One region of the Hymenobacter tenuis genome, then DNA from elsewhere that is predicted to be linked to it. Evidence: riboswitches for the same ligand, from Rfam matches in the RefSeq annotation. Region 1 holds a riboswitch; each other region holds the start of a gene.
What was found. Region 1 has a riboswitch for S-adenosylmethionine ahead of ACYVGU_RS05590 (homoserine dehydrogenase). Riboswitches for the same ligand answer to the same signal wherever they lie in the genome.

Region 2: another riboswitch for S-adenosylmethionine. It lies ahead of metH (methionine synthase); the one in region 1 lies ahead of ACYVGU_RS05590 (homoserine dehydrogenase).
Region 3: another riboswitch for S-adenosylmethionine. It lies ahead of ACYVGU_RS16515 (O-acetylhomoserine aminocarboxypropyltransferase/cysteine synthase family protein); the one in region 1 lies ahead of ACYVGU_RS05590 (homoserine dehydrogenase).
Region 4: another riboswitch for S-adenosylmethionine. It lies ahead of ACYVGU_RS08720 (phosphoadenosine phosphosulfate reductase family protein); the one in region 1 lies ahead of ACYVGU_RS05590 (homoserine dehydrogenase).

The regions. Positions count from the first base shown of each region.
Region 1 covers NZ_BAAGWF010000001.1:1,299,431-1,302,792, forward strand. The annotation lists gene ACYVGU_RS05585 (dihydrolipoamide acetyltransferase family protein) at 1-1,015, opposite strand, end outside; SAM riboswitch class I at 1,248-1,361, shown strand; gene ACYVGU_RS05590 (homoserine dehydrogenase) at 1,558-2,820, shown strand; gene ACYVGU_RS05595 (competence/damage-inducible protein A) at 2,901-3,362, opposite strand, start outside.
Region 2 covers NZ_BAAGWF010000004.1:296,978-300,339, forward strand. The annotation lists gene metH (methionine synthase) at 1-1,833, opposite strand, end outside; SAM riboswitch class I at 1,906-2,020, opposite strand; gene ACYVGU_RS14680 (PA14 domain-containing protein) at 2,442-3,362, shown strand, end outside.
Region 3 covers NZ_BAAGWF010000004.1:694,110-697,471, reverse strand. The annotation lists gene ACYVGU_RS16525 (lipocalin family protein) at 1-390, opposite strand, end outside; gene ACYVGU_RS16520 (LysM peptidoglycan-binding domain-containing protein) at 620-916, shown strand; SAM riboswitch class I at 1,277-1,390, shown strand; gene ACYVGU_RS16515 (O-acetylhomoserine aminocarboxypropyltransferase/cysteine synthase family protein) at 1,779-3,167, shown strand.
Region 4 covers NZ_BAAGWF010000001.1:2,005,214-2,008,575, forward strand. The annotation lists gene ACYVGU_RS08715 (lipopolysaccharide biosynthesis protein) at 1-801, shown strand, start outside; SAM riboswitch class I at 1,123-1,214, shown strand; gene ACYVGU_RS08720 (phosphoadenosine phosphosulfate reductase family protein) at 1,531-2,307, shown strand; gene cysD (sulfate adenylyltransferase subunit CysD) at 2,365-3,276, shown strand.

The DNA of each region.
Region 1 (3,362 bases):
GCAGGGCCACGGCCACGCCCACGTTGATGTCGCGCTTCTTGATGATGTAGTCGCCTTCAATCGAGACGTTGATCATCGGGAAGTCCTGGATGGCTCGCGCAATGGCCTGAATGAAGATGGGCGTGAAGGTCAGGTTCTCACCTTCGCGCTTCTTGTAGGCATCCTTGTGCTTGTTGCGCCAATGCACGAGCTCGGTCACGTCGGCCTCCACAAACGAGGTAACGTGGGGCGAAATCTTCTTGGAGTCCACCATGCGCTGGGCAATCATTTTGCGCATGCGATCCATCTCAATCAGCTCTTGATTTCCGCTAATGGAAGGAACTGCTTTAGAAGGAGTTATGGCTGCTGCTGAAGCCTGGGGTGCTGAAACCGGAGCGGGCTGGGCAGTGGGCTGTGAAGCCGGCGCTTGCGGTGCCGGAGCCACGGCCTGAGGCTGAGCAGCCGGGGTTGCGGACGCTGCCTGACCTAGGGGTTTCTTGCCAGCTGCTACGTAATCCAGAATGTCTTTTTTGGTAACGCGGCCCTCGCTGCCAGTACCGGGCAGGTACTCCAGGTCAGCCATGGAGATGCCTTCTTCGCGGGCAATGCTGAGCACCAGCGGCGAGTAGAAACGGCCCGTCTGGGGCTGGGCTGCTACGGCTTGCGCAGGATTGGCCTGCGGGTCGCCAGACTCGGGGAGGTAAGGAACCTCAGCGGTTGCTTTGTCGGCGCCATTGGCTGAGGGTGCTGGAATTTCGGCGGCTGCCGTGGGAGCAGCGGAGCCGGCGCTGGCGGCATCGGTTTCAATAATGGCGATGGGAGCGCCAACGGCCACTACCTGGCCTTCCTGAACCAGAATTTCCTGGAGGATGCCGGCGTGCAGGGCCGGAACTTCGGTATCTACCTTATCGGTGGCTACTTCCAGCACCGATTCATCCTGGTCGATGGAGTCGCCTACTTGTTTGAGCCATTTCAGGACGGTGCCTTCCATGATGGATTCGCCCATCTTGGGCATCGTCATTTCCACTCGTGCCATGCGGTTGGGGGTAGGGTTGGGTTATGGGGTGGGAGGGTTTTGCTATGCGGACTGGGGAGTTGCGGACTCAAAGGTAACAGAAAGCCTCAACGCCTCGCAAAGCCCGGCCGTGTATCCGAAAATGGGTGTAGCTACGGCCGGGGGCTAGTGAGGTTGGCATAGGGGCCTTTCGCCGCCAAAATTGCGTGAGAAAAATTGGGTTGTATATTTGCCCCGCGCCCCTTTCACGGGGCACTTATCAAGAAAGGCGGAGGGACAGGCCCTGTGATGCCTTAGCAACCAGTAGCAATACCAGGTGCTAAATCCTGTCTCGGAACAGCTTCGGCTACCCGAGAAAAGATAAGTTACAAGATGTTCCCCGTCTGCAGCGGGTGTAGCTCTTCTGACTTATCGGAAGGGCTTTTTTTGTGCCTTTTCGGTGAGAGTTCTTGACTAAGTGCCGAGTGAAATGAGGGCGTTGAGTGCATCAACATCCATTCATAGTCGTCGGTAGGGGGTAGTGCTTGCATGCACCCTAGCGGGCTGACATTCACACAATTGGTATGAGTCGCAAAGATATTCGCATTGGCCTGTTTGGGTTTGGAGTAGTAGGTCAGGGCCTGCACACCGTGCTGGAGCGTACGCCGGGGCTGCGGGCCAGCATCGGGCGTATTGGGGTTAAAAACCGGGAGAAAGTCCGCCCACTTCCGGCTGCCCTGTTCACCTTCGACCGGCAGGAGTTGCTCCAAGATTCTTCACTCGACGTAATTGTAGAGCTGATTGATGACGCCGACGAGGCCTATTTGATTGTGACGGAAGCCCTGCGCCGCGGCAAAGCGGTAGTTACGGCCAATAAAAAAATGCTGGCCGAGCACCTGCCCGAGCTGATTCGGTTGCAGCGCGAAACGGGCACGCCCCTGCTCTACGAGGCCGCTGCCTGCGCTAGCCTGCCCGTCATCCGCAACCTAGAGGAATATTACGACAACGACCTGCTAGAGTCAGTGGAGGGCATCATCAATGGCTCCACCAATTACATTCTCACGGCCATGCACCGCGACACGCTGTCGTTTGCAGAGGCCTTGGGGCAGGCCCAGGCGCTTGGTTTCGCGGAAAGCAACCCGGCTCTGGATGTAGAAGGCCTTGACGCCCGCAACAAGCTCGTATTGCTCCTGACGCACGCCTTCGGGCTAGTAGTTGCGCCTGAGCAGCTCCTGACCCTGGGCATTGACCGTCTGAGCCCTCTAGCAACCGCTTACGCCAAAGAGAAGGGCTACGCGCTGAAACTGGTGGCGGAAGGCCGGCGCCTACCCGATGGCACTATTGCAGCAGCTGTACTGCCTACGCTGGTAACGCCTGAGCACGAGCTGGCACGTGTGCACGACGAGTACAATGGCCTTATCACGCAAAGCAGCTTCGCCGACCGACAGTTTTTTCTGGGCCGGGGCGCGGGCGCATTCCCCACCGCCTCCGCCGTGCTCAGCGACCTTTCGGCCCTGACCTACGGCTACCGCTACGAGTACAAGAAACTGCATCAGCAGAACGCCCTGGCCTTAGCCACTGCCGCCGAGTTGGATGTGCTGGTGACTTTCACGGATAAAGCTATTCCTGAGCTAGCCGATTTCAGCCACGTGCACGAGCAGTTCCGGTCCAGTACGCGCGGCCACTACCTTACGGGTACCATTGGACTGACCCAGCTAGCGCAGGCCGCATGGCTGCGGGCACCCGGGGTTTGCGTGGTGCGGTTGCCTAGTCCGTTACGCGCCGCAAGCGAGGCACTGGTAGTGCCGGATGTAGTGCCCACCCGAGCCCTAACAGAGGCTGAGTAAGCATGAAGAAGCCGAGGAACAGATACCCTAGTGCTACCTAAGTGGATCTGTGCCTCGGCTTCTTTCTAGAACTACACACGCTAGTCCTTGGGTAAGCTCAGTCGCAGCAGGTTCAGGGCCATGGTGGTGGTGTATTCCAGATTTAACTGCCGACCACGGTCAAAGCTGATTTGCTTCGTGACGGTGCGGTGCGCATCGGCGTAGGCAATGCATACCGTGCCAACGGGCTTTTCCGGGGTGCCACCATCGGGGCCGGCAATGCCGCTGGTTGCTAGGGCCACATCAACGCCCAACTGCTGGCGCAAGCCTTCGGCCATTTCGGCTACGGTGGCTTCGCTTACGGCCCCGTGGGCAGCTAGTGTTTCGGGCTTTACGCCCAGCTGGCGCTGCTTTATATCGTTGGAATACGCAATAATGCTGCCCTGAAAATAGCGGGAGCTGCCCGGAATGCTGGTAAGCCGATGCGCCAGCAAGCCACCGGTGCAACTCTCGGCGGTGCCTACAGTAAGGCCACGCGCTTGCAACTGTTGGCCCACAGCTTT
Region 2 (3,362 bases), on a different contig from region 1:
CTTGGGCACTTCATCGTACACCGCCAGCTGACTTGGATTTACAATGCCCATGTCGAGGCCGGCCTGAATGGCGTGGTAGAGGAAGGCCGAGTGCATAGCCTCGCGCACTACGTCGTTGCCGCGGTAGGAGAAGCTGATATTGCTGACGCCACCACTGGTGAGGGCGCCGGGCAGGTGTTGCTTGATCCAGCGGACAGCCTCGATGAAGTCCAGCGCGTAATTGCGGTGCTCCTCCATGCCGGTGCCCACGGTCAGGATGTTGGGGTCGAAGATGATGTCCTCGGCTGGGAAACCCACTTCGTTCACCAGGATGTCGTAGCTGCGCTGACAGATTTCGATGCGCTTCTCCAGTGTGTCGGCCTGGCCCTTCTCATCGAAAGCCATAACCACCACGGCGGCGCCGTACTGGCGCACGGTGCGGGCCCGCTCCTTGAAGGTTTCTTCGCCTTCTTTAAGCGAAATGGAGTTGACGATACTCTTGCCCTGCACGCACTTAAGGCCGGCTTCCAGCACGCTCCACTTCGAGGAGTCAATCATGATCGGCACCCGCGAAATGTCGGGCTCCGAGGCAATCAGGTTCAGGAACGTGGTCATGGCCTGCTCCGAGTCGAGCATGCCTTCGTCCATGTTCACGTCGATGACTTGGGCGCCACCCTCTACTTGGTCGCGGGCTACTTGCAGGGCGGCTTCGTAGTTGCCGGTCCGGATGAGGCGGGCGAAGGCGCGGGAACCCGTCACGTTGCACCGCTCACCCACGTTTACAAACAGGCTTTCGGGATAAATGCCGAAGGGCTCTAGGCCACTCAGGCGGGTAGCTTTGGGTAGCTCGGGCAGCTTGCGTGGCTCGTACTTTTCCGCCAGACGGGCCAGCTCACCGATGTGCTGGGGTGTGGTGCCACAACAGCCACCTACCACCGTCACGAGACCTTCCTTGAGGTAGTTTTCCACTACCCCCGCAAATTCCTGAGCCGACTCATCATAGCCACCAAAGGCGTTGGGCAAACCGGCATTCGGGTACGCCGAAATATGCACATCCGCAATGCGGCTTAGCTCCTTTATATACACTTGCAGTTGATCAGCGCCGAGGGCGCAGTTCAGGCCCACGCTCAACAGGGGCAAGTGACGAATCGAGTTCCAGAAGGCCTCTACCGTTTGCCCCGAGAGGGTGCGGCCGGAAGCATCGGTAATAGTACCCGAAATCATGACGGGCACCACGCGGCCACCTTCGTCGAAGAACTTCTGCACGGCGTACAGTGCAGCTTTAGCGTTCAGCGTGTCGAAGATGGTTTCGATGAGCAGGGCATCGGAACCACCATCAATGAGGCCGCGCACCTGCTCGTGGTAGGCAGTGGCCAGCTCATCGAACGTCACGGCCCGGAAGCCGGGGCGGTTCACGTCGGGGGAGAGGCTAGCGGTGCGGTTAGTGGGCCCGATGGCGCCGGCCACAAAGCGAGGCTTGTCAGGGTTTTGGGCCGTAAACTCGTCGGCTACTTCCTTGGCTATGCGCGCCGACTCGTAGTTGAGTTCGTACACGATATCCTCCAAAGCGTAATCGGCCTGCGCGATGGTGGTGCCGCTGAACGTGTTGGTTTCCACCATATCAGCGCCGGCCGCGAAGTAGTCAGCGTGGATGCCTTTGATGATATCGGGCCGGGTGATGCTGAGTAGGTCGTTGTTACCGCGCAGAGGCTTGGGGTGGTCAGCGAAGCGGGTGCCCCGGAAATCATCCTCAGTCAGCGTGTGACGCTGAATCATGGTGCCCATGGCGCCATCCAAAATCAGGACGCGCTTGGCAAGAATATCGTGGAGCGGGGAGGTGGTGACGGTCGGCATATCGGCTCTTCAAGTAAATCGGCAACGAAAAAGTGCCTATCCAGAAAGAGCCGCGTGGAGGCGCGAGTCCTGTACTTATCTTCTTCCAACGCATACAAGCTGCATTGAAACGGGAGTTAGCACCTTGTGTTAAGTCAGGTTGCTAAGACGTCATAGGGCCCAATCCCTCGGTCTTTCTGGATAAGTAACACAGCGAAGATACAACCAGATTCTTCAAATTTCAATTCTGATGGCTGAAGGAGTGGCCTAGGCCAGCAGGTTTTAGCGTGGAGCAGGCCTAGAACAAAATCGTTGTCATGCTTGATCTGGCGTCCGCGTAGTCGAAGCATCTTTACCGCTTCGTCGCAGTTCTAGGCCAGTAGTTAGCCAGAGGTAGAGAGGCTTCGACTACGCGGACGCCAGATCAAGCAGCACAGTATAGTAGAGCGTGATAAATGCTGATAATTCGTTGCGCTCTGCCTAACGATATATCAGCATTTATCACGCTCTACTATATAGGCCTGGCAGAATGGTTCGTTGAACAGGAGAGGCGGGCTCGTTGAATAAACTTTGCGCCGCCTGATTTTCTGTTCATCTTATGGTCAATGCGTTAACAACTTATTGCTGCTATGATTCTATCTAGTCTTTATAAGAAAGCTCTAACCGCTGGTTTGCTGCTTGTAAGTGGCCTAGCGCTAGCCCAGCACCAGCCCGGCACAGGCCTACGCGGGCAGTACTACGAGGGCAAGAACTTCGAGAAGCTGGTACTGACGCGCACTGACCCAGGCATCGACTTCAACTGGACCATCGGGCCTACCGGCGACCATTTTGTATCACCGGGCCCGGGGGTGCCGGGCGAATACTTCTCCGTGCGCTGGGCGGGCCACATTTACGCGCCCGTAACGGGCCTGTACACCTTCCAGATTGCAACCGATGATGGTATGCGCGTTTGGATAGGCGGGAAGAAGGTGCTGGATTCGTGGCGCGACCAGCCCGCTACTACCTCTGTTGCGCACCTAAAGATGAAGTCGGGCGGCTACTACGCGGTGCGCGTGGAGTATTACCAGAGCGACCGGGATTCGAAGGCGCAATTAGCTTGGCAGCTGCCGAATACAACCGATGAGCCTCAGCCCATTCCGACAGATAATCTGTACCAGAGGCTACCTAGTAACGTGCTAGTGCTGATAGAAGCCGCGCCATCCAAACCTAAAGCCATTGCAGCGCTGGCTCCTACTCCAGCACCGGCAGCCCCTCAAGCGCTAGCTCCCAAAGCGGTAGTAAAGCCCGCTGCTGCAGTAGTGCCACGGGTGGCGCGCCGCACTAGGCCAGTAGCACTGCCAAAGCCTGCGCCCGCCAAACCACTTGCTCCTGATACCGTTGCCAACGAATTGCCCGACTTGACGGCGCTCAGCAAAGGAGCCGCCGTGACGCTGCCCAACCTCTACTTCACCCAAAGTACGGCGGCCTTGCTGCCCTCTTCGCGCCCAACACTGAATGCCCTGGCCCGCACTCTGCGCCAGCAACCCGCCATGCGACTGGAAATAGCCGGC
Region 3 (3,362 bases), on a different contig from region 1:
ACCTTGGGGGCTTTTTAGGGTCAGCTTGTCGTCGGTCAGGGTTACTACATCAAAGGTGTTGCTTTGGGTAGCACCGTCGGGCGTCATCGTGATTTTCTTGGCCGCCTGATCAAAGGTGTACTTACCGTTCACTGCTCCGGTTGGCGACATCATGGTGTACTGCTGGTTCGCGAAGAACGTGATGCGCTCATCTTCCTGGGCATCGGTCTGTTTTACTTTGTCGCCGGAAGCGCTGAGTTCTTTATCGGTTTTCCATACTTTGCTTTCCTTACCGTAAAGCATATTAACGCCTTCTACTTTACCTTCTTTGCTGCCACAAGCAGCCGTGAAAAGTACTAGCAGCATAAGCAGGCTAGCTAGCAAGCGAAAAGAGGAAGAGGGGGTTTTCATGGGGAGAATGGTTAGATGAGAGAGTAGATTTTATGTCTCTGCTCAGCCTCCTGGATAACCAGGCTGCTAGGGCAGCATTGCCACTCTTACGGCAGCATTCCCCAAGATGTTCGCGCTACAGTCCGGCTACAACTTATTGCATTATCAAGCGTAAGAGAGGCAAACCAGACCAGTGCATCGTGCTGATTCTCGGTCAATTCCCCTCTCACAACTAAACTGACTTACTGCTATGGGACTGTTTGATTTCCTTTCTAACGACGGCGATAAGAAGCCTGTTCAGCCTACTACTCCTCCGGCAGCGGGTGGTGCCACCGATTTTTTTGGCAACGCCAACCAGGCTGCAGCTACTACTACTCAGGGCGATACCTATACCGTAGTAAGCGGCGACTCGCTTTCGAAAATTGCCAAGCGCCATTACGGCGACGCGGCCAAGTGGCACCAGATTTATGACGCCAACAAAAGCGTTATCGGCTCGAATCCCGACCTAATTGAAGTAGGACAGGTACTGACGCTGCCCAAGCTCTAGCATTTCTCTAGCTTCGAAATATCCAAAAAAGCCACCTCTTACAAGGTGGCTTTTCTGTGTTTCTAAAATTCCCTGTAATGTGTTTCGGATGGTGGTATGGCCCACAGAGACTAGGGCTCACTGTTGCCTAAAGTGTACCCTCTGCTCAACAGGAGCAGAAAATACAGCTTGTTGCCTGCATCTATTAGTGCTTGCCAATCAACAAGTTGACGACTACTCATCTTAACGCAGCATAAGCATATTAGCAGTATCGGCTGATTAAAAATTATTTTCACTAGCTATTGCATATATCGAAACTAGGCGTATACCTTTGCAATACCAACTAGGTACTCTCCCGCTCGCGGCGGGGCAGTTTTCAAAGATTTATACAGAAGTGGCGAGAGAACAGGCTCCCTGACCCACTGGCAACCTTCGACCGCGCGAAAGGTGCCAATTCCTGCCCGACCAGCCATTCGGCGGCGGGGCATATAACTCAGAGTGCCATGGAAAACACCTTCGCTTTCGCCCTTCCTTCCGCTGCTGCCCAGTCTGCTTTGTTGCTTACTGCCCAGCCGCTTTCCTGCGTTTCTAGGGCTGCTGTAGCCGCCCACGCTGCTTGGCGAATGCGAATGCGCTGCTGTAGCGGCGCTTGTTGTTGCTGTAGCTAGCCCACGCCCGGCGGCCCAGCTTCTCCCCTCCCCTGTTTCCTGGGCTTTGGCCCTTGGTGCTGCCTAGGCAGCGTCGCCTGGCTCGTCTGTTTGCTCAGCTCGCCCTCACAGGTTGCTGACTTCAGCCCGGCTCCTGCTACGCCCTTGCGTAGCCCCCACTGTAGCGGTTTACGCTCCCTTCCTTCATATCCAACTTCCTGCTAACCAGCCTTGCTATGTCCACGCAGAACGCTCACTTCGAGACCCTCCAACTCCACGCCGGCCAGCAGCCCGACCCCGTAACCGGGTCCCGCGCGGTTCCGATTTATCAGACGACCAGCTATGTGTTCAAGAATGCCGAGCACGGCGCTAACCTGTTTGCCCTGAAGGAGTTCGGCAACATCTACACCCGCCTGATGAACCCCACCACCGACGTGTTCGAGCAGCGCATAGCCGCGCTGGAAGGTGGCGTAGCGGCACTGGCGGTTTCCTCGGGGCAGGCGGCGCAGTTTATTGCCCTCAACAACATTCTGCAGGCCGGCGACAACTTCGTGAGCACTACGCACTTGTATGGCGGCACTTACAACCAATTCAAGGTGGCGTTCAAGCGGTTGGGCATTGAGGTGCGCTTTGCCAACGGCGACCAGCCTAGCGAATTTGAAGCCCTGATCGACGAAAATACCAAGGCGCTTTACCTCGAAACCATTGGTAACCCAAGCTTCAGTATCCCGGATTTTGAGCGCATTGCCGCCATTGCCAATAAGCACGATCTGCCACTCATTGTGGACAATACGTTTGGGGCCGGCGGCTACCTGTTCCGGCCACTGGAGCACGGCGCGCACATTGTGGTTGAGTCGGCCACGAAGTGGATTGGTGGCCACGGCACCAGCATTGGCGGCGTGATTGTAGACGGTGGCAAATATGACTTCGGCAACGGCAAGTTCCCGCAATTCACGGAGCCCTCGGAGGGCTACCACGGCCTCGTATTTAATGAGGTGTTCGGCAAAGGTGGCCCATTCGGCAACATTGCTTTCATCATTCGGGCCCGGGTAGAAGGCCTGCGCGATTTTGGCCCCTCGCAGAGCCCGTTCAACTCTTTCCTGTTGCTGCAAGGCCTCGAAACGCTGAGTTTGCGCGTAGACCGCACCGTGGAAAATGCCCTGCGCATTGCTACTTGGCTAGAGCAACATCCGCAGGTAGAAGCCGTGAACTACCCCGGCCTGAAGAGCAGCCCGTACCACACGCTGGCCCAGAAGTACCTGAAGCGCGGCTACGGCGGCGTGCTCACCTTCGCCATCAAAGGCACCAAGGAAACCGCTATACAGTTCATTGATAACCTGAAGCTAATCAGCCACCTGGCCAACGTTGGCGATTCTAAAACGCTGATTATTCAGCCCTCGGCTACCACGCACCAGCAGCTTTCCGAGGCAGAGCAGCGGGCGGCCGGCGTAACGCCCACGTTGCTGCGCCTGTCGTTGGGCACAGAGCACTTCGAAGACATTCGGGCTGATTTGACCCTAGCGTTTGACGCCGTGCGCACGGCAGCTACCATTCCTTCTGGGGAGAGTGGCAGCACCCTCCTACCCGAACCCGAAACCGAACACGTTGCCACGCTGGAAGTCTGATACTTGAGAGGGGTTGATGCCGGGCCGCAGGTGAGAGAGCGGCTCGGATCAGCTTCCAGCAACGCAGCGCGCGGGCTGGTGCCTGGGCTTTCAGGAGAGAGGAAGCCGAGGACCAACGCCGCCCGCACTACAGCCGGGGCGGAGCCGGGCAGAATCGGCTCCGCCCGCAGGCTATTGACTTTGAAATTGCCCTAG
Region 4 (3,362 bases), 710 kb from region 1:
CTGTTAGCCAACATTTCGGGCACCATCATCATGAACATTGATACCATTATGGTGGGCTCCCAACTGAATCTGGCGGCCGCTGGCGTGTACAGCATTGCCTTTTTCATCAGCACAGCCCTCACGCTGCCGGCTCGCTCGCTCAACAAAATTGCCTTTCCGCTGCTAGCCGATTATTGGAAAGAACAGGCCCTGCCCAAAATGGCCGCTTTTTACCGCGACACTACCCGTCTCAACACGGTGCTGGGCTGTTACCTTGCTCTGGGCATTGGGTTGAACCTCGACTTCATCTATGGCCTCATGCACAACCCCGCCCTAACAGCTGGCACTACGGCCGTGCTGGTACTGCTAGCGGCGCGTCTGTTTGATGGCATCACGGGCCTCAATGGGCTAATTGTAGTTACCTCCCCGCGCTACCGCTACGACTTGGTGTTCAACGTATCCTTAGCGCTGGTAACGATTGGGCTCAATGCCTTGCTGATTCCCATACTAGGTTTGCTGGGGGCAGCAGTGGCGTTTTTACTCGCTATTGTAAGCATCAACCTGGCCCGCACGTGGTTTGTGTGGCGCAGCTTCCGGATGCAACCATTCACGTGGCGCATCCCGCTGATACTGGGTATTGCAGCCGCGGCAGGGCTGGCTGGCTGGCTAATTCCGGCGCTAGGCTCTCCCTTCCTGACCATGCTTTTGCGCTCTGCCACCCTCACGATAGTGTACGCTGCCCTGCTACTCGTCACAAATTCTGCCCCCGAGGCCAACGTATTTTTAAGCAAGTTACAGGCTCGTTTTCAGCCGAAACGCTAATTGCACAATGCTTATATAGGGCAAAGCTACTAGGTCCATACCACGAGCAAACCTCTCCTCATTCGGAACTTGCACGTAGCTTCCTCAAAACCAGGTTTCAAGCAGGTTTGCGGCTGAAGAACACCTAGTAACCTTCGCTTACTCATGCAGCTGAAGCAGTGTAACTTTTCTAGTGTTCTGCTTACGTTGTGGCGGCTGCCCAGAGACCAAGAGTATGGGGGCGTTGCGAGAGAATGTGCACCTGTTGAAAAAATAAAATTTGGAAGTGTAAAATTCCGGCAGCTACTTTTGCCATACCAATTCTTTCCCCACAAAGGATTGTTTTTATACAGAGGCGCGGAGAGACAGGCTCGACGAAACGCCGGCAACCAGCGGACCATCCGAAACGGTGCCAACTCCTGACCATATAAAAACAACTAGCCGTGAACCGCTTGTCCAACTCCGCTACTCTATCCGCCACTGCCTTTGCTCTACAGCATGGGTGTTGTGCTATGATGGGTATGCCGTGTTGTTGTTAGCCACTCACCTCCTTCTTTTTTCTGGCTTGTGCGCGCAACAGCTCGGCTGACACGGTGCTACGTGTAGGCTGACTTCGTGCGTACGCCCGGCTTTTTCGCCCGGCCGAAAGCTAGTGTGCCGCATTCAACTACGTGGCCGCAGCTCCGCCTAGGGTCATTCCTGACCGAAACCTCCGCCCCGCGCTGGCTGGTTTCCCCTCCCCTTCTTGCTATGTCCGCAGCAGATGCTGCGCCGGCCGTTCGCGCCTTGCTCGACGACCTGCGCCCCCAGCTGATTCAGGCTACTGCCCTGGAGCGGCTACGCCTCGTGGCTGAAACCTTCCCCGAGCAGGCCGTTTTCTCGACCTCCTTTGGCCTGGAAGACCAGATTATCAGCCACCTTATTTTCGCTAATCACCTCCCCATTCAGGTATTCACGCTTGACACTGGGCGTAATTTTCAGGAGACATACTCCGTCTGGAACAAGACTCTGCTCAAGTATGAGCAGCCCATTGCGGTGTTTTATCCGGAGCGGGAAAGCGTGGAAAAGCTGATGCTGGCTAAGGGCCCGAATAGCTTCTACGAGAGCGTGGACAACCGCAAGGAGTGCTGCTTTATTCGGAAAGTGGAGCCCCTGAACCGGGCGCTAGCGGGTAAAGCAGCCTGGGTCACTGGCATCCGCGCCGAGCAGTCGCAGAACCGGCAAACCATGGACCCACTGGAATGGGACGCGGCGCATAACCTCGTGAAAATCCACCCGCTTTTCGACTGGACCTGGGAGCAGGCCGTGGCCTTTACCCAAGAGCACCATGTGCCCGTGAACACGCTGCACCAACAGGGCTTTGTAAGCATTGGCTGTGCCCCCTGCACCCGCGCCATCAGGCCCGGCGAGGATTTCCGGGCCGGCCGCTGGTGGTGGGAAGACCTTTCGGCTAAGGAATGCGGCCTACATGCCACCGCCCACCACAATGGCCCCGACCCGGTAGTGGAGCCCGTACCGGCCGGCTAGAGGCAAGCTTGGCACTTCCTGCTGAGCGCCCAACATCAACACTGAACACCCGACTATATGAGTACCCCAACTTTTGATTATCTCGACCGGCTTGAAGCGGAAGCCATCCACATCCTGCGGGAAGTGGCCGGCCAGTTTGAGCGCCCAGCCCTGCTGTTTTCGGGTGGCAAAGACTCCATTGTGCTGACGCGCCTCGCGGAAAAAGCTTTCCGCCCGGGTCGTTTTCCCTTCCCGCTGGTGCACGTAGATACCGGCCACAACTTTCCCGAGGTACTAGCTTACCGCGACCAGCTAGCCGCCGAATTGGGCGAAAAACTCATTGTGCGCAAGGTGGAGGATACTATAAAGCGGCAGCGCCTACGCGAGCCAGGCGGCAAGTACCCCAGCCGCAACCAGCTCCAGACCTACACGCTTCTGGAGGTAATTGAGGAGTTTGAGTTTGACGCCTGCATTGGTGGGGCCCGCCGCGACGAGGAAAAGGCCCGCGCCAAGGAGCGCATTTTCTCCGTGCGAGATGAGTTTGGCCAGTGGGACCCCAAGCGCCAGCGCCCCGAGCTCTGGAATGTGTATAACGGCCGCATCCAGAAGGGCGAAAACGTGCGCGTGTTCCCCATCTCCAACTGGACGGAGCTGGACGTGTGGCGCTATATCCAGCGCGAAAACATTGCCCTGCCCGACATCTACTTCGGCCACGAGCGCACCTGCGTGGTACTCCCTACGGGCCAGTTGCTAGGCCTCTCAGAACACCTGCGCCTCGATGATGACGACGAAATAGTAACGCGCCAAGTACGCTTCCGCACCGTTGGCGACTCTACCTGCACCGCCGCCGTGGAAAGCGACGCCAGCACCGTGGAGGACATTATTCAGGACCTGCTGCTGGCCAAAGTAAGCGAGCGGGGCGCCACCCGCCTCGACGACAACATCTCGGAAGCCGGCATGGAAGACCGCAAACGCAACGGCTATTTCTAAGTGGTGAAGTGGTGAAAGGTGAAGTGCTGAACTGTACTCATGCTTCACTGGCCCAACTAACTCACAAGTTCACAACCTCACAATTT